4 regions of the Pseudarthrobacter sp. PvP004 genome follow, and region 3 is predicted to be linked to each of the others. Evidence: riboswitches for the same ligand, from Rfam matches in the RefSeq annotation. Region 3 holds a riboswitch; each other region holds the start of a gene.
The links. Region 3 has a riboswitch for S-adenosylmethionine ahead of J3A64_RS03480 (aminotransferase class V-fold PLP-dependent enzyme). Riboswitches for the same ligand answer to the same signal wherever they lie in the genome.

Region 1 (4,617 bases), 1.7 Mb from region 3:
TGCAGTCGCAAGAATTCCCCTATGCCAGATGGACCCTTGCTCAGAGAAGCTCCGCCAGCACTTCACCGATGGTCACGGCCGCAGACGTTGAGCAGGCTGTATCCGACGGGGTCATCCTGCGGACCCACATCCTCCGGCCCACCTGGCACTTTGTGCATCGGGACGATCTTGGCTGGCTGATGGGATTGTCCGCAGATCGCCTCCACCAGGGCAACAAAGGCATGTACCGTCAGACGGGAATCGATGAGGGGGCTGCTGCAAAGAGTGGCCGGATCCTGGCCGCTGCCGTGGCCGGAGGAGCCCACAAGACGCGCGAGGAACTCGCCGAAGTCTTGGAACAAGCAGGCTTCCCCGGAAAGGGCCTGGGGTTCATCTACCACCTCATGCACGCGGAAATCAGCCGGATACTGGTGAGTGGCTCCCCCGTCCGCTCCGCCGGAGGTGCCCTGAAACAGACATATGCCTTGTTCGAGGAACGCGTTCCCGGTTCGGTTCTGTTACCGCTGACTGCCGAAGCCCGCGAACAGGCCCTTGGACAGTTGGCACTCCGGTACTTCACCAGCCGGGGACCCGCCACGATCAAGGACTGTGCCGTGTGGTCCGGGCTGACCATGAAAGATGTGAAACGGGGGATCGGTGTGGCTGAGGAGATCTCCCCCGGGAGCCTGGGCACCGTTCACTTCGATGGTCTGGAGTTCTATCTGGCCTCTGAGGAAGCGGAGGCTCTCACCAACGGCGACGATCCTTCAGCGACGGAGGACCCCGGGCTCCCCCGCCTGGACCTCATTCAGTGCTACGACGAATACGTGATGGGCTACTCACAGTCCCGGCACTTCCTTGGTGGAACGGCGCCATACTTCCCCGAGGACAACGGACCCATGCACGTGGTCCTGCTGAACGGCAGGTTGGCCGGATGGTGGCGCCACAGTTTCTCCGGCATGACCTGCGAACTCGATGTCCGAATGAACCGGCCGGCAACGGCGGAAGAACAAGACGCCTTGGAGGCCGAGGCGGATCGTTACGGCCGGTTCTTGGGCATGGAGACCACGCTGGTGTGAAATAGCCGGGCTGGTTCCGGGAGACGGGCCGCGTCCAAGTGGCAGGACTAAGCTGGGATGAGACCTAGGAGGCCTGCACTGTGAACAATCTGATCTTCTGGATCATCGTCTGCTCGTGGCTGATTCCACTCGGAATCCGCATGTATAACCGCTCCCGGGCGCGTCGGATCCAGAATGACACCTTCCGCGGCCCCGGGTACCCGCCGCGGAATCTGCCGGGCCCGGGGTACCCGCCGCAGAATTACCCCGGGTACCCGTCGGAGCCGATCGTCGTACGCCCCGCGGATGAGACACCGCAGGCCGGGCCGCCGTCGAACTCTTCGTCCCCCACGCCGTTTCCCGCAACGGGAAGCTCGCAGCCGCAAGGCTACCGTGCGCGCAAGCTGGCCGAGCTGGATGCGAAGTTCAGCAACGGCGAGATCGCCATGGAGGATTACATGAAGCAGCGCGGCGACATCATGAACGGCTAGGCCACCCTGAACGTGAGCCTGGTTTAGCCGAAGAAGGCTTCGCGGAGCTGCGCCGAGAGCTGGCCGATCTCGGTGAGGAAGCCATCGTGTCCAATCGGCGCCTCAATGAGGTGGACCGATACGTCTCCCGGGAGTGCCGCGGCGAGTTCCCGCGACTGTGCCGGGAAGTAGAGCCTGTCGCTGTCCACGGCCGCCACAAAGAACTCAGCCTTGGTGCGCGACAATGCCGCTTCCAACGTGCCGCGACCACGAGTGACGTCATGGGACATCAAGGCCTCGGTAATGGCGATGTAGCTGTTGGCATCGAAACGGCGGACCAGCTTTGTCCCCTGGTGGTCCAGGTAGCTTTCCACTTGGTAGCGCCCGCGCTCCCCCAGCACAGCAGCTGTCAGCGGCGTCTCCTGGTGCTGGGCTTGCCGGCCGAAGCGGAAGTCCAACTCCAACGCTGAGCGGTACGTGATGTGGGCGATACGTCGGGCCAACGCCAAACCATGCTCAGGCGCGGTACCGCCGTAGTAGTCGCCGTGATTGAAGTTCGGGTCCTGCCGGATGGCCAGGGTTTGGGCCTGCGCGAAGGCAATCTGCTCGGCCGTGCTGTAGGCGCCCACCGAGATCACGGCGCAGCGCTCCACCCGCTCGGGGAACGTCACGGCCCACTCGAGCGCACGGGCGCCGCCCATCGACCCACCCAACACGGCGTGCCAGGAGTCGATGCCCAAAGCATCGGCAAGGCGTGACTCAGCCACCGTGCTGTCGCGCAGAGTGACCAACGGGAAACGAGAACCCCAGGGCTTGCCATCGGGTGCTGCTGATGATGGGCCGGTGCTGCCGTAACAGCCGCCCACGATGTTGATGGAGATGACGAAGAACTTGTTGGTGTCGATGGTGGCACCTGGTCCAACAAGTTGCTCCCACCAGCCTTCTTCATTCGTGGCGCCGCGGGCTACGTGTGTACTGCCCGTGAGCGCGTGCTGGACGAGTACGGCATTGGATGCGTCGGAGTTCAGCTGCCCCCAGGTCTCGTACGCAAGGACAACGTCGGGAAGGAATCCGCCGGCTTCAAGTTCCAGCGGCCCTATGCCGGCGTACTTGACGATTCCGTCTTCTTCTCCGGATTTTGGAAGGGCTGTAGCAGTAATGGTCATTCCTTTGACACCTTAACCTCGCGCTTGCCCGTCGCCTTGCGTGCGAACAGGCCAGGTCTTCACCCGGGGCACCCCACCGCGGAGGAGGGTTGCCGGCCAGCAAGCCGGGGCTGTGTGCTGGCACTCATGACCTAATACGAAGAGTCTAGGAAATACAGGGCGGTTCTGGCGAAGAATGTGACAACAGTGTGACGGTTTGGGGTGCCTCCGTTCACGAATGAGCACCCTGAACTGCCGCCCGGCGAATAATCGTCGACGCGGGCGGCAGTCGGGCTGAGACTTTGAACCGCGGCGTCAGGCGCCCTTGGCAGCCCGGAAGCCGGCTTCGAGGTCGGCGATGATGTCATCCACGTTCTCGATGCCCACGGACAACCGCACCAGGCCGGGGTTGACGCCTGCAGCCACCTGCTGCTCCACCGTCAACTGACTGTGCGTAGTGGACGCCGGGTGGATGACCAGCGAGCGGACGTCACCGATGTTGGCAACGTGCGAGTGCAGCTCCAGTCCGTCCACAAAGCGCTTGCCCGCTTCTACGCCGCCCTTGATGTTGAAGGCAACAATGGCGCCCGTGCCCTTGGGGCCGTATTTCCGGCCCCGGCTGTACCACGGGCTGGATGGCAGGCCCGCATAGGCGACCGACTCGACGTCGTCGTGGCTTTCAAGCCACTCAGCCACCTTGGTGGCGTTGGCAACGTGACGCTCCACGCGCAGGCTCAAGGTCTCCAAACCCTGGGCAATGAGGAAGGCGTTGAACGGAGACACGGCGGAGCCTAGATCGCGAAGCAACTGGACGCGGGCCTTGAGGATGTAGGAGAGGTTGGCGCCCAGGGCGCCGTCCTTGCCGAGATCCCGGGCATAGACCAGTCCGTTGTAGCTGGGGTCCGGGGTATTGAACCCAGGGAAGCGCTCAGGGTCCTTGCCGAAGTCGAAGTTGCCGGAGTCCACAATCACACCGGCGATTGCTGAACCGTGACCACCCAGGTATTTGGTGGCCGAGTGAACCACGATGTCCGCGCCCCACTCGATGGGACGAATAAGGTAGGGCGTTGACAGGGTGTTGTCGACGATCAGGGGCACACCGGCCTCGTGAGCGGTGCGGGCGATGCCCTCAATGTCCAGCACGTCCTGGCGGGGGTTGGACACAACCTCGCCGAAGAACAGCTTGGTGTTCGGCTGGACGGCGTCACGCCACTGCTCCAGATTGTCGGGGTCCTCCACGAAGGTGACCGCAATTCCGAACTTCTTCAGCGTGTGCGCCAGCAGGTTGTACGTGCCGCCGTACAGGCTGGGGCTCGCCACGATGTGGTCCCCGGCCTCAGCGATGTTCAGGATGGCGAACGTCTCCGCGGCCTGTCCGGAGCTGAGCAGAAGTGCCCCCAGGCCACCTTCAAGGCTCGCGACCCGCTGCTCCACAACATCCTGCGTCGGGTTGCCGATCCGGGTGTAGATGGGTGCAAGCTCCGCCAACGCGAAGCGGTTGGCAGCACTCTCGGCACTGGGGAACACGAAGGACGTGGTCTGGTAGATCGGAAGCGAGCGAGCTCCGGTGGCGGCGTCAGGCTCCTGGCCTGCATGGATCTGGCGGGTTTCGAAAGACCATCCTTGGGACATCGGGTTCTCCTGTTCGTAACGCATGGGTTTGGCAGGCAATGTGGTGCGGTGTGAGCTGGGGCCAGTCTAGGAACTGTCCGGAAGCTAAGACAGCTTTATGACGCCGGTGGAATCTACAGGTCTCCTAGCGTCCTTCCATGACGCTCATAGCGAAAGTTACGTACATCCCACCTTAGTTAGGCTTGACTTAGCTGAGACCCTGATCACAAAGTGCCAAGATGAAGCCATGCGCATGGATCACGTCTCTTACGCCTGTGAACGAGATGGCCTTTTGGCCACTACCGAACGAATTTCCGCGGCATTGGGAGTGGACGCTGTCCGGGGCGGAGTGCA
Region 2 (4,617 bases), 3.8 Mb from region 3:
CGGCCTGCACCAGCACGGGTTCTTCCGGCAAGGGCGCCGTGTTCAGCGGTCCCCGGACCTTGAAGAAGTCGCCCTCATGGTTGATCGGGTGCACTTTGCTGTGGTCTGCGAACACTCCCGCCTCAACATCCTCAAGCACAGCAGCAGGTTCCCAACTGCGCCAAAGCCGCCTGACGACGTCAACGAATTCCTCCGCTTTCTCGTAGCGGAGGTCGTGTTCGATCTGCTGATCCAGCCCGTAATTCTGCGCTGCGAGATCACTGCCGGAGGTAACCACGTTCCAGCCAAGCTGGCCTTCCGAGAAGTGCTGCAGCGTGGCCAGAAGCCTGGCGGCGGTGAAGGGAGGGTAGAAGGAAGCGCTGACCGTGGGCACGATCCCCAGGTGCTCCGTGGCGGAGAGAAGGTACGGAACCAGCGCCAACGGATCATGCTTGGGCGCGAAAGACGCGTGGGCCAATGAGACCTCAGCCGTACCGCCATACGTGTCCGGAACAGTGAGGGAATCCTCGATGATGAACAGGTCCAGCCCGGATCGCTCAAAAGCGCGCACGGCTTCCTGGTACAGGGCGGGTTTCTTCCAGTCGTAGCCCAAGCCGTAACCAGGAGTGCCCCAGCCTTGGACTCCGAAACCGTGGCCCACAAACCATCCAAAGTGCAGCATGGGCTTGAGTGTAGAACTGCTCTGTCCGTTCACCGCGACCTGATTTCATGCGAAGTTACAGGGGGTCGTACTGCGTCAATTATGCTCCCGGGGCGTCACATTTGGGTGGGACTCATGAGCGTTCGAATTTTCCACATACGGCGGGCTCCTTGTTCCGCAAACAGCATGGGTCGGGAATGATCGCTGTATGAGTTCACCCACCCGCACCTCCGCCAAGGACCGGCTTTCGGGCGTCTGGGCGCTCAAGGGATACAAGCGCGAATGGCTGCGGCATGACATCGTGGCGGGCGCTGCGTTGTTCGCCTTACTGGTGCCAGCCGGCATGGCCTATGCGCAGGCGGCCGGCCTTCCTCCCGTCACCGGACTGTACGCAACGGTGGTCCCGTTGCTGGTTTACGCCATTGTGGGGCCTTCCCGCATCCTGGTCCTCGGACCCGACTCAGCCCTAGCCCCCATGATCGCCGCCGCCATTGTGCCGCTGGCAGCTGGCAGCAGCGAAAAATCGGTGGCATTGGCCGGGCTGTTGGCTGTGCTGATCGGGGTGATCATGCTGGCCGGTTCTGCCCTGAAACTGGGAACCATTACCGGCCTGCTGTCCAAACCCATCCGGCTCGGATACCTGAACGGAATTGCGTTACTGGTGCTGTTGTCGCAGCTACCGGCGTTCTTCGGGATAGAGGCCGACGGCGACATCTGGGAGAAGCTCGCGAAGGTCACCACCGGGGTGCTCGGCGGTGGCGTCAATGTCACCGCCCTGCTGCTGGGTAGCGGTTCCCTTGCCCTCATTTGGATCCCGCGGCTGCTGAAGTGGAAGGTACCCGGCGTCCTGCTGGCGGTGGTCGGCTCTTGCGTTGTTACGGCGGTTTGGGGCCTGAACGACGACGTGAAGGTCACCGGAGTCCTGCCGCAGGGCCTCCCGATGCCCGCACTCGGGGGCATCGGCTGGGCTGATGCTCTCACGCTGCTTCCCGCTGCGGCAGGGATCGCCCTCATGGCCTTCGCGGACACCGGCGTCCTATCCCAAACATTGGCGGCCAAGGAAGGGAAGAAGGTCTCGGGAAACAGGGAAATGGCGGCGCTCGGGGCAGCCAACGCGGCCACCGGACTGCTGGGCGGATTCCCGATCTCCGGCAGTACCTCCAGAACCCCGGTGGCCGTGGATGCTGGTGCCAAATCCCAGATGACCGGCGTGGTGGGTTCCGTGCTGGTGCTGGCCTTCATGCTGCTGGCTCCCGGAGTGACCGAGTACCTGCCCTCCGCAACGTTGGCCGCCGTCGTCATCGCCGCAGCCATTGCCCTCGCGGACCCGGCCGGCGTGAAGCGGCTCCTCAGCCTGAGCCGCAGCGAATCTGTGGTGATGCTGGCCGCGTTCCTGGGCGTCCTCACCGTTGGGGTACTGCAGGGAATCGTGGTGGCCATTGCGTTGGCGCTTTTGGACTTCGTGCGGAGGGCCTGGGATCCGTACCGGACAGAACTCGGTGCTGAAGAAGGGCTCCCTGGCTATCACGACCTTGAGCGGCACCCCGATGGTGAACGCATCCCGGGACTTCTCATCCTCCGCTTCGATGCGCCGCTGTTCTTCGGTAATGGGCAGGTACTGGCGGCCTTTGTCCGGGAGCAACTTGACGAGGCACCGGATGAGACAACAGATGCCATTACCCACGTCATCCTCGCCGCGGAGCCCATCACCGGGATCGACACTACGGCGCTGGACGACCTCGTCACTTTGGATGAATGGCTGGCAAGCAAAGGCGTGGACCTGGTGTTCGCCGAACTGAAGGGACCTGTGAAAGACAAGTTGATCCATTTGGGCACAGCGGCCCGCTTTACGCCCGACCACTTCTTCCCAACGGTGGGCGCGGCAGTGCGTGCGCTGAAAAACGAATAAGGGATGAGCCGCCGATTACGCAACATGACGGCCCCGCAACAGCCCGCAAGTGCGGCCCGATGCCCGTGGATGTTACGTTTTTCTTGAGTAATGAGCACCAGCGCAAAGCCCTGACTTGCTGGTCGGCAACCCTCTCTCCGGCGGGGTGCCTCAGGTGACTACTCGGCGTATCGACAACTCGTACTGCAAGCGTGACTGAGGAGCACCAGCAATGCCTGAACCCACTGAAGAAAAACTCTCCTACCGCCTGATTACAGGCCCGGATACCCGTGATTTTTGCGAGCGCATCCACAACTCGCTCGCAGAAGGTTACGTGCTCCATGGCAGCCCGGCCGCCACGTTCAACGGCACCGACGTGATCGTTGCCCAAGCCGTTGTCCTCCCTGCCGCGATCGCCAGTGCGGATGCTGCGGTAGCCAACGCCGTCGATCAGCTGGAAAACTACGACGACGAAGCAGCATTTGAGGGCCACGCATGAGCTACGCAGGTGATCTGACCCCGCAGGACGCGTGGGCCAAGCTTCAAGAGGGCGCCATCCTGGTGGACGTCCGCACCGAGGGCGAATGGGCCCACATCGGCATCCCCGATACCAAAGCCACCGAGAACGACCCCCTGTTCATCCAGTGGAATTTGGCCGGCGGCATTCCCAACTCCCGTTTCATCGAGGATCTGCAGCAGCAGGCACCCGAAGACGACGGCGTTGAGCTGGTGTTCCTGTGCCGTTCCGGCCAGCGCTCCATCTCGGCCGCAATCGCCGCAACCCAGGCCGGCTTCACTGCCTACAACGTCCTTGAGGGCTTTGAAGGCGAACCGGACCGCTACGGCGAACGCACCGTTAACGGGTGGAAGAACCGTGGCCTGCCGACGAATTTGGGGACCGAGTAAGTGACTTTCAATCCCGACGCCGCTGGCTGGAGCCCTGACACCCAAGCCGTCCGCGGTGGCCTTGACCGTACCAATTTCCAGGAAACGTCCGAGCCCGTTTTCCTGAACTCCGGGTTCGTTTACGAGTCCGCAGCCGCCGCAGAGCGAGCCTTCACCGGTGAGGACGAACGCTTCGTCTACTCCCGCTACGGCAACCCCTCCGTGGCCACGTTCCAGGAGCGGCTGCGGCTGCTTGAAGGAACCGAAGCGTGCTTTGCGACGGCGTCCGGCATGTCCGCTGTCTTCACCGCTTTGGGTGCCCTGCTGGCTGCCGGCGACCGCGTGGTTGCCGCCCGCTCCCTGTTTGGCTCCTGCTTCGTGATCCTCAATGAGATCCTGCCGCGCTGGGGCGTGGAGACGGTATTCGTGGACGGCCCGGATCTGGAGCAGTGGCGTGAAGCCCTCTCCGAACCCACCACCGCGGTGTTCTTCGAGTCGCCGTCCAACCCGATGCAGGAGATCGTCGATATCGCTGCAGTCAGCGAACTGGCGCATGCCGCCGGGGCGACTGTCGTGGTCGACAATGTCTTTGCCACTCCGCTGCTGCAACGCTGCGGTGAGCTGGGCGCCGACGTGATCGTCTATTCCGGCACCAAACACATCGACGGCCAAGGGCGCGTCCTTGGCGGCGCAATCCTGGGCACCAAGGAATTCATCGACGGCCCGGTCAAGCAGCTTATGCGGCACACCGGTCCTTCGCTGTCCGCGTTCAACGCCTGGGTGTTGACCAAGGGCTTGGAGACCATCGGGCTGCGCGTGAACCACAGCTCCGCGTCCGCTTTGAAGATCGCCGAGTGGTTGGAGCAGCAGCCTGCCATCAGCTGGGTCAAGTACCCGCTGCTGAAGTCGCACCCCCAGTACCAGCTCGCCGCGAAGCAGATGAAGGCCGGCGGTACGGTGCTGACGTTTGAACTCTCGCCTTCAGCCGGTCGTTCAGCCAAGGAGGCAGCCTTTGCGTTGCTTGATGGCCTCAGCGTGATCGACATTTCCAACAACCTGGGCGACTCCAAGTCCCTCATCACGCATCCGGCAACCACCACCCACCGGGCCATGGGGCCGGAGGGCCGCGCGGCCATCGGGCTTTCTGATGGTGTGGTGCGACTGTCCGTGGGACTTGAAGATGTGGGCGACCTTATCTTGGATC
Region 3 (4,617 bases):
CGACCCTTCACGGGGGCGTGGTCCACAGCTATGCCGACCACCGCATGGCTACTGCCGGCGCGATCCTTGGTCTCGCCGTCGAAGGCGTACAGGTTGAGGACATCGCCACGACGTCCAAGACCATGCCGGAATTCCCACAGATGTGGGCGGCCATGCTGCAGCCAACCGATGCCGATGAGGCCAGTAACTGATCATGGGCCGTGACGCACGTTCCTGGGACGAATCCGACGTCCGGATCCGTCCCAGCAAAAAAGGATCCAGGCCCCGCACCAAGGATCGCCCCAGCCACGACGACGCCGTGATAGGCAGGATCATCACCGTGGACCGCGGGCGCTACAGGGCTATTGTGGGCGAAGATTCCGCACATGAGCGCATCGTGATTGCAGCCCGCGCCCGTGAACTGCGGCGCAATCCCGTTGTCCCTGGCGACTTCGTCGCTTTGGTGGGTGACGTCTCCGGGTCCCCCGACACTCTGGCGCGCCTGGTGCGGGTGGAAGAGCGGAAGACGCTCCTTCGCCGCAGCGCTGATGATACGGACCCCATCGAACGAGTGGTTGTAGCCAATGCCGATCAGCTCGTTGTGGTTGTTGCGGCGGCCAACCCGGAACCACGTACCGGATTTATTGACCGTGCTTTGGTTGCAGCATACGACGCCGGCATCGAGCCGTTGCTGCTTATCACCAAGGCGGACGTCAAGGATCCGGCGGAGCTCCTTGCCAATTACCTGAGCTTGGACTTTCCCGTGATCATCAGCCGTACGGCTGACTCCGAGGCCGGCGGCATCGATGCCCGCTCGGATGATGGACTCTCAGCCCGGCTGGACAAGGACGCCGTCTCCCAGCTCCGCTCACATCTGGGTGGCAAAGTCACCGTCATGCTCGGCCACTCAGGTGTAGGCAAATCCACCATGGTCAATGCACTGACGGGGGCAGAGCGCGCGACTGGCGGCGTCAACGCGGTGACGGGCCGTGGCCGGCACACGTCATCCTCGGCTTTGGCGCTGAAGCTGGACGATGCACCGTCCGGCAGCTGGATCATCGATACTCCCGGCATACGCTCCTTCGGCTTGGCGCATGTGGACCCGGACCGGATCCTCCATTCCTTCCCGGACCTTGAGCCCGGCACGGAAACCTGCGACCGCGGCTGCAAGCACGGTGCCACCGCCACCAATTGCGGGCTTGATGCATGGGTGAACGATGGCCATGCAGGCCCATCAGGAGTGGCGCGGCTGGCCTCCCTGCGCCGCTTGCTGGGTGCAGACCCACGACTCGAAGCGAAAGAGACCAAGGAACTGGGCACCGTCAACTGATCGTTACCGGCTTCACGTCCCCAATGAGGCGAACGATTCAGGATAGTTTGGTGGCATGACCCATCCCGTTTCCACGTACAACGATGACCTGCGCCTTGCCCATGTCCTCGCTGACTCAGTCGATGCCCAGACCATGGATCGCTTCAAAGCGCTGGACCTCAAGATCGAAACCAAGCCCGACCTCACGCCTGTCACTGACGCTGACAAGGCCGCTGAGGAAGCAATCCGCGGTCAGCTGTCCCGCTCGCGCCCACGTGATGCGGTCCTGGGCGAGGAGTTCGGCAGCAGCGGCCACGGCTCGCGCCGCTGGATCATCGACCCCATCGACGGAACCAAGAACTTCGTCCGGGGTGTTCCGGTGTGGGCAACGTTGATCGCCCTCGTGGACGAAGGCGAACCCGTCGTGGGCGTCGTGAGCGCCCCCGCGTTGGGCAAACGCTGGTGGGCTGCCAAGGACATGGGTGCCTACATGGGGCGGTCCCTCGCCTCGGCCACTCGCCTCAAAGTTTCCAACGTCTCCAGCCTGGCAGACGCCTCCATGTCCTACTCAAGCCTTTCGGGCTGGAAGGAAAGGGGCAACCTTGACGAGTTCCTGGACCTCACCGAAGACGTCTGGCGCACGCGTGCCTATGGTGACTTCTGGTCGTACTGTCTCGTGGCCGAGGGCGCAGTGGACATCGCCTGCGAGCCTGAGCTGAACCTTTATGACATGGCAGCACTCGTCCCCATCGTCACTGAGGCCGGCGGCCGTTTCACGTCCCTGGAAGGCGAAGACGGTCCTTTCGGCGGCAATGCACTGGCTACCAACTCGATCCTTCACTCCGAGGTCCTCAAGCGGCTCAACCCCGGCCTGGACGACCTTCTCTAAACTTTTCATCGCCTTGTCTAACCAGTAGGCGACGGAATTTTCGACGGCGGCAGCCCCCTTTTGGGGGTCTCCGCCGTTTTTTATTCGACGAAGCAGGCATTTTGCCTTCCGCGTAACAAAAGGCTTAACAATCGGCAGCGGCTTTGGATGGGCCCCCGGACGTGCTCTAGCCTTTTTACAGGTCACGAGTGCCAGCGCTAAACCCCGGTTTGCTGGCCGGCAACCCTCCATTCGCGGTGGGGTGCCCCGGGTGACGACCCGGCCGGTCCGGAACGGATGCGGCAAGCGCGGATCCCCTCCGGGGGTCCCTCTTGAGTGAGGTCCCATGAGCACTGTCACGTTCGACTCAAACATCATTCCGTCCTTCGCCGCAGAAACCACAGCAGAAACAGCCCCTGCTGCACGGCCGCTGGCGGCTGTTACCGGCGCCGAGTTGCAGGCGCCCCTGATTCAGGGCGGACATGTTCGCTACGCAAACCTCGACTACGGGGCATCGGCTCCGGCGTTGACCATCGTCTCGGCGTACCTCAACGAAGTCCTTCCCTACTACGCGAGTGTCCACCGCGGCGCAGGCTACGCCTCCCAAATCAGCACGTCGGTGTACGAGAACTCCAGGAACATCGTCCGTGACTTCGTCGGTGGGCGGCCGGATGATTCTGTCATCTTCACCCGGAACACCACGGACTCCTTGAACCTGCTGGCCGGGTGCCTTCCGCAGATCGACGGCAAGCCCGCAGGCGAGGTCCTGTACCTGGATATCGAGCACCACGCCAACCTGCTTCCATGGCAGGGTGTACCGCACCGCAGCGTCGTAGCGGCCCCCACCCTGTCCGCCACACTGGACAAACTCCGCGGAGAGTTGGCCCAGGGCGGTGTCAGCCTGCTTGCGGTGACCGGAGCCTCCAACGTCACCGGCGAAATTCTTCCCATCGCAGAACTTGCTTCCCTGGCCCACGAATACGGTGCGCGGATCGTGGTGGATGCCGCCCAGCTCGCTCCGCACCGCCGGATCAATATCACCGAAGCAGACGTCGACTACATTGTCTTCTCCGGACACAAGCTCTACGCTCCCTTCGGCGCCGGCGTCGTGGTGGGCCGTCCCGACTGGCTCGACGCCGGCACTCCGCATCTGGCCGGTGGCGGCGCGGTCCGTGAAGCCCGTTTGGACTCCGTCAACTGGGCGGCCGGCCCCGCACGGCACGAGGGCGGCTCCCCCAACGTGCTGGGAGCCGCAACGCTCGCTCGCGCCACCCAGGTGCTCGCAGGCCTGGACCAGGACGCGTGGCACGCCCACGAGGCTGCCATCCGCTCGTACTTGGTGGAAGGCCTGGAGGCCATCGACGGCGTGACAGTCCACAAGATCTTCACTGACTCCTTGGACACCATCGGTGTGGTCAATTTCTCCGTCGAAGGATTCGACGCCGGATTGGTGGCCGCTTACCTGGCAGCGGAGCACGGCGTGGGCCTGCGAGATGGCCGCTTTTGCGCCCACCCGCTCCTCAAGCGCCTCGGGCTTCCCTCAGGCTCTTTGCGCGCCAGCTTCGGCGTCGGCTCCCGGTTGGAGGACGCCACCAGGCTGCTAGCAGGCATCCAAGGGCTCAAGCGCGACGGACTGGGCTGGGACTACGTGGTGGACGAGGGCCGCTGGGTTCCCGCCAATGACCACCGCAGCTACCCCGAGTGGGCGCCAAACACTCCGGGCACTGCGGGCGCAGCTCCCTGCACGGTCGACTAAGAACACAGTGAACCGGGCGTCCCGGCCGCTGCGGTAAATTCGTAGGGTACCTTTTGGCCACCCTGTGAAGGAGTTCTGCGTGTCCCTGCGTACCCCGGGCCCCGCAAACGGTGCGGCCGGCATTCCCGGACCCGCTGGACCGCGAGGTCCCAAGCTCCACGCTGCCCGTCGGCGCGAACTCGGCCAGAGCTTCCAGGACGGCGGAGAACACTATGACCGCGTGCGTCCTGGCTACCCACAGGACTCTCTGGATTGGCTCGTTCCTCCCGGGGCGCGGTCCGCGGCCGACCTCGGTGCGGGCACAGGCAAGTTCACGGCACTCCTCATCGAACGCGGACTGGCGGTCACCGCCGTCGATCCTTCCACGGACATGCTGGAGCAATTGCGAAAGAGCTACCCCCACGTCAACGCGTTGGAGGGAACGGCAGAGGCAACCGGACTGACGGACTCAGCATTCGACGTCGTCAGCGTTGCCCAGGCCTGGCACTGGTGCGAGCCCCTCGCAGCGAGCACGGAGATCGCCCGGATCCTGCAGCCCCACGGGGTCCTGGGGTTGATCTGGAATCAATTGGACACTTCGGTTCCCTGGGTTCACCGCCTTTCACGCATCATGCATGCAGGCGATGTCCACAAGCCCGGTTTCCGGCCAGTCGTCGGTCCGGAGTTCGAAGGCCTGGAATCCCACCTGACCAGGTGGGAGGATTC
Region 4 (4,617 bases), 2.1 Mb from region 3:
ACGAACCAACATTACGGTCTCCGGACCGAGCCGTCCAAACTTAGACGATAGCCGCGCCGAACGCCAGACCCAGCCCGTACGTGGCCGCCGCCGCTCCCAGGCCAATGGCAAGCTGCCGCAGCCCGCGGCTCAGCGGCGAGGTTCCGGACAACAACCCGACGACGGCGCCAGTCGCCAGGAGCGCGATGCCCACCAGAACGCCGGCCACCAGCAAGGCGGCGATGCCCGTCATGCCGAAAATGAACGGGAGGATGGGCACGATGGCGCCCGAGGCGAAGAAGCAGAAGCTGGACATCGCAGCGCCCCATGCTGAACCCACGGACTCGTGGTCGTCAATGGGTGGCTTCTCCGGCTGCAAGGAGAGGCTTGGGTCGCAGTCGCAGCTGAACAGTCCCATGCGCTCGGCAGCGCGGTGCTCCGCGGCTTCGCGCGTCATGCCCCGGGCCAAGTACACCAGGACCAGTTCGTTGTGCTCGATGTCCAACGACGGCGCCGCGGTCAGAGTGGCCTGCGTGGGCAAAGTGGCATTAAGGAGTTCCCGCTGTGAGCGGACTGAGACGTATTCGCCCGCACCCATGGACAGCGCACCGGCCAGGAGACCCGCCACGCCACTCATGAGCACCACGGGGCTGGGCACTCCGGTTGCGGCCATGCCCATGACCAGGGAAAGGTTGCTGACCAGGCCGTCGTTGGCGCCAAAAACGGCGGCGCGGAACGTTCCGGAGAGCCTGTTGCGACCACGCGTGGCAAGGCCCCGGACTACTTCTTCGTGGATTTGTTCATCTGCCACCATGGCAGGCGTCGCGGCAGGTTCGGTTCCGTACGGGGAGCGGCCTTCAGCGCGCTGCGCAAGGGCGAGCACAAACACGGAGCCGAAGTTACGGGCCAGGAAGCCCAGGAACCGGCTGCGGCTGGACGCTGCCTTGGGCATTCCGGCGTGCTCGCCAAGGAGCTTGAGCCAATGGGCCTCGTGCCTGCCTTCGGCCTCGGCCAAAGCGAGCAGGATTTGGCGTTCTTCGCCGTCGCGCCGCTGGGCAAGCTCCCGGTAGACGGCGGCCTCGGCACGCTCATCGGCCAGGTACTGGCGCCACCGGCGGATGTCCGCGTGCGAGGGAGGCGCGGCTGCTGATTCGGGGGCTGCTGAGCCGGGGGTGGGGTCCGGAGCTGGGCTCGACGAACTGTGGGATTCCTGGTGCATCTGCACTTTGTCTCCTGTGCTGGGTGGGGTAGTTGCGGCCCCATTGCACGCCCCACACTACCGCTTATCCGCGCGGATTTTTGGCTGGTATTCCTCAACTGGAATGTTCGGTGCACCGTAATTTCCTTGACCCTTGCCCGTGCCGGTGCTCAGATGGAAGGACAGGGACGGGGCCCTCCCGCCACTGGATTCTGCATTCGGGTCAACGGGCCGAATCGGCCCGGCAGAACCGGCCCACGAGACGGAGGTTGCACCATGAACACCACCGAATCACACGCCAACTACCCGGAGCGGACAACCATTGAGTCCGACCCGGCCTACGACTACGCCGAAGACCAGGAAGTGGATGAGCCCTGGGTTGAGGAAGTGGACGCCCCCGAGGACGACGAACGTGTGGTCCCCCTCGACGAAACCGAAGAATTCCGCGACGAGGATGAGGAAATCTAGGATGGATGGTCGCGGCTCAGTGTGAAGTGACGTTGGAGGCCCGCCCGCTTCCCGACGGCCGCAACAGTCACCGTCAGCGTCCTTGACGCCTCACACCAGCGCGTCGGCAGTATGGCTTTGGCCAATGCTTGCGCGATCAGCTGCGGCTCGGGATATGCGAACTTCCCTGTCCGGGCCTTTGTCGTGATGGTCACCGTGCCAAGGAAGAGGTCGACGGCGGGAATCACCGGGACCGTGGGCGTTTTCGCCGGGGTTCCTGGTGCTTCCAGGATGCTGGGTGTTTTTGGGGTGCTTGCTGCCGGGGTGGTATCGCCTTGGTACGGCAAGGGACTGCTCCTTGGGAGAGTGCTCTTGCCCGCTCGGTTGTCTCTGGTCCGGGACGGGCCGCTTCCTCATCCGAACCACCCGTGAACATGGGGTTGGTGTGTGGCCAGTCGGAGCTTGGCACCACATCTCTTGAAGCTGGGACCACCCTATCCCATGGCTGCCCGGACGACCCGTTGCGGGGCCCGTTCTGCGGCCTGCTTTGCGCACTTTGGGGTGGTCTTTGCGTGTAGAGCGGGCTTCCAAGGGTGGGGGCATGCGTTGTGGGGCCTGCTTTGCGCGCTTTGGGGTGGTCTTTGCGTGTAGAGCGGGCCTTCCAAGGGGTGGGTGTGTGTTGTGGGGCCTGGTTTGTTGTGCGGCCTGCTTTGCGCGCTTTGGGGTGGTCTTTGCGTGTAGAGCGGGCCTTCCAAGGGTGGGGGCATAACGCAACGGCGGCGCCGCCCCGAAAAGGGGAGGCGCCGCCGTCGAACTTTGTTAGTTTCTTTGTGCCTGCCTAGGAAGCCGGCGTGGTGAGCTCTTCCTCTGCCACGCGGGTGCCGGCCACACGGTCCGTCCACGCCTTCATGACGGCCGGATCGGTGGGCTTGCTCAGCAGCGAGACCACTACGTACACCGCAGCCGAGGCGATCAAACCGAAGTAGATGGGCTCGTTGGCGTAGATGCCGTCAAGAGGAACTTCGGCGTTGATCTCGAGGATGATCATGGTGCCCAGGGTTATCACTGAACCGGCCGCCATGGACCATGCTGCCGCGATGCCCGTTCCGCGCTTCCACACCAAGCCACCGATGATGGCTACCAGCAGGCCGCCCACCAGGATGTCGTAGGCGATGGTCAGAGCGGCCACAACGTCCTTGGTGGAGATGGCGATGATGATGGCTACGATTCCCAGTCCGAGGACCCAGTAGCGGTTGGCCTTGACGTCGTGCTCAGGGTTGTCGGAGTCGGACGTGTCCACCTTCTTGCCGAACCAGCTGGCAACGAAGGGCATGACGTCGGCGCGGGCAACGGTGGCGGCAGCGATCAGTGCGCCGGAAGCCGTGGACATCATGGCGGCGACAGCTGCAGCGAGTACCAGGCCGCCGATGCCGATGGGCAGGAGGCGGGTAGCCACTTCGGCATAGACGTCATCCTTGGCAGCGATCTCCACACCGGAGAGGGCCACGCTGGCAGCCATGCCGATCAGGGCACCGGCGAAGCCGTAAAGGATGCAGTAGACGCCAGCGGTAGCACCGCCCCAACGGGCAACCGTGGGGGTCTTGGCGGTGAAGACGCGCTGCCAGATGTCCTGGCCGATCAGGAGGCCGAGTGTGTAAACGACGAAGTAGGTGATGATCGTCTGAAGGCCGATGCCACCGATGTCGAAGAAGCTCTCATCGACGCGGGCGCGGATGCCGTCGAGGCCACCAGCAGCGTTCAGTGCGAAGGGGAGCATGAGGAAGAAGATTCCCACCGTCTTGATGACGAACTGGACCTGGTCGGCCAAAGTGATGGACCACATGCCGCCGATGGTGGAGTAGACCAGGACGATTGCGCCGCCGATGGCGATGGCGAGCCAACGCTCCCAGCCGAAGAGGACCACGAAAATGGTGGCGTAGGCGCCGGTGGACGTGGCACACAGCATCAGTGTGTAGGCCAACATGACGATGCCCGAGGTCTGGGTTGCGGTGCTGCCGTAGCGGAGAGTCAGCATCTGGGAGACCGTGTAGATCTTGAGCTTCTGGATGGTTCCGGCGAACAGAAGGCTGAGCAACAGCACGCCTGAGCCGATGGCCACCACCAGCCACATGCCGGAAATGCCGAACTTGTAACCGAGGCCGACGCCGCCCACGGTGGATGCGCCACCGAGGACCACTGCGGCCATGGTGCCGGTGTAAAGGAAGGGTCCCAGGCGGCGGCCGGCCACCAGGAAGTCACTGTTGTTCTTGGTGCGGGACTTGCCCCACCAGCCGAATGCCAGCATGGCGAGCAGGTACACCACCACGATTGCGATGTTTATAGCCGAAGATTCCATGAACGGTCCTTGGAGCTGATGCACGGAGGTTGGGGTTTTCGACGATACTCCTGCGAAGCGTCGAAGTCTCTGTGCTGACGATTGGAGATTGGGGATGTGTTGTGTGCCTCACAGACAACACTTGTTGCCTATGAGGATATGTTGTGATGGGAGTAACAGTCAAGATCCTTTGGTCATGCTTCCGCGTATTCTGGCGCTCTTGGCCTGTCTCCCGGCTACTATTGCTCCAATGACAGGGCCACATGACAGGCCTGAAAGGTTCGTGAATGAAGGCTCTACCCGTTGAACCGAGCAATATCCCAGTTGCCATCGGTTCCAGAATCCGCGCAGCCCGGCAAGCGCAGCGCCTCACCATCGAGCAAGTGGCGGATGCTACCGGATTGACCAAGGGCTTCCTCAGCCGTGTGGAGCGGGACCTGACGTCGCCGTCGGTTGCCTCGCTGGTCACTCTGTGCCAAGTGCTTTCCGTCTCCGTGGGCGACTTGTTCGCAGCTCCGGAGACCCACCTGACCAAGCGCGACGACGGTCCCCGCATTTCCTTGGGCGGCCAGGGCATCGTGGAGCGTTTATTGACCGCCCGCTCCGAGCGTCGCTTGCAGATCCTGCAGGCAACCATTGAGCCGCGTGGTCGCGGTGA

Region 1: it holds a riboswitch for S-adenosylmethionine, as region 3 does, so the genes downstream of both, J3A64_RS11015 (homoserine O-acetyltransferase) here and J3A64_RS03480 (aminotransferase class V-fold PLP-dependent enzyme) in region 3, are expected to answer to the same signal.
Region 2: it holds a riboswitch for S-adenosylmethionine, as region 3 does, so the genes downstream of both, J3A64_RS21025 (DUF1737 domain-containing protein) here and J3A64_RS03480 (aminotransferase class V-fold PLP-dependent enzyme) in region 3, are expected to answer to the same signal.
Region 4: it holds a riboswitch for S-adenosylmethionine, as region 3 does, so the genes downstream of both, J3A64_RS12970 (hypothetical protein) here and J3A64_RS03480 (aminotransferase class V-fold PLP-dependent enzyme) in region 3, are expected to answer to the same signal.

What each region holds. Positions count from the first base shown of each region.
Region 1 is NZ_JAGINL010000001.1:2,433,979-2,438,595, forward strand. Features, by position in the region: gene J3A64_RS11005 (winged helix DNA-binding domain-containing protein) at 1-1,058, shown strand, start outside; gene J3A64_RS11010 (hypothetical protein) at 1,139-1,528, shown strand; gene J3A64_RS11015 (homoserine O-acetyltransferase) at 1,552-2,673, opposite strand; SAM riboswitch class IV at 2,689-2,805, opposite strand; gene J3A64_RS11020 (bifunctional o-acetylhomoserine/o-acetylserine sulfhydrylase) at 2,968-4,308, opposite strand; gene J3A64_RS11025 (VOC family protein) at 4,511-4,617, shown strand, end outside.
Region 2 is NZ_JAGINL010000001.1:4,602,414-4,607,030, reverse strand. Features, by position in the region: gene J3A64_RS21035 (NtaA/DmoA family FMN-dependent monooxygenase) at 1-694, opposite strand, end outside; gene J3A64_RS21030 (SulP family inorganic anion transporter) at 849-2,549, shown strand; SAM riboswitch class IV at 2,636-2,747, shown strand; gene J3A64_RS21025 (DUF1737 domain-containing protein) at 2,761-3,027, shown strand; gene J3A64_RS21020 (rhodanese-like domain-containing protein) at 3,024-3,434, shown strand; gene J3A64_RS21015 (O-succinylhomoserine sulfhydrylase) at 3,435-4,617, shown strand, end outside.
Region 3 is NZ_JAGINL010000001.1:769,419-774,035, reverse strand. Features, by position in the region: gene aroA (3-phosphoshikimate 1-carboxyvinyltransferase) at 1-191, shown strand, start outside; gene J3A64_RS03490 (ribosome small subunit-dependent GTPase A) at 194-1,309, shown strand; gene hisN (histidinol-phosphatase) at 1,365-2,177, shown strand; SAM riboswitch class IV at 2,358-2,471, shown strand; gene J3A64_RS03480 (aminotransferase class V-fold PLP-dependent enzyme) at 2,503-3,912, shown strand; gene J3A64_RS03475 (class I SAM-dependent methyltransferase) at 3,998-4,617, shown strand, end outside.
Region 4 is NZ_JAGINL010000001.1:2,896,290-2,900,906, reverse strand. Features, by position in the region: gene J3A64_RS12980 (VIT1/CCC1 transporter family protein) at 41-1,198, opposite strand; gene J3A64_RS12975 (hypothetical protein) at 1,454-1,645, shown strand; gene J3A64_RS12970 (hypothetical protein) at 1,642-1,971, opposite strand; SAM riboswitch class IV at 1,988-2,107, opposite strand; gene J3A64_RS12965 (sodium:solute symporter) at 2,463-3,980, opposite strand; gene J3A64_RS12960 (helix-turn-helix domain-containing protein) at 4,247-4,617, shown strand, end outside.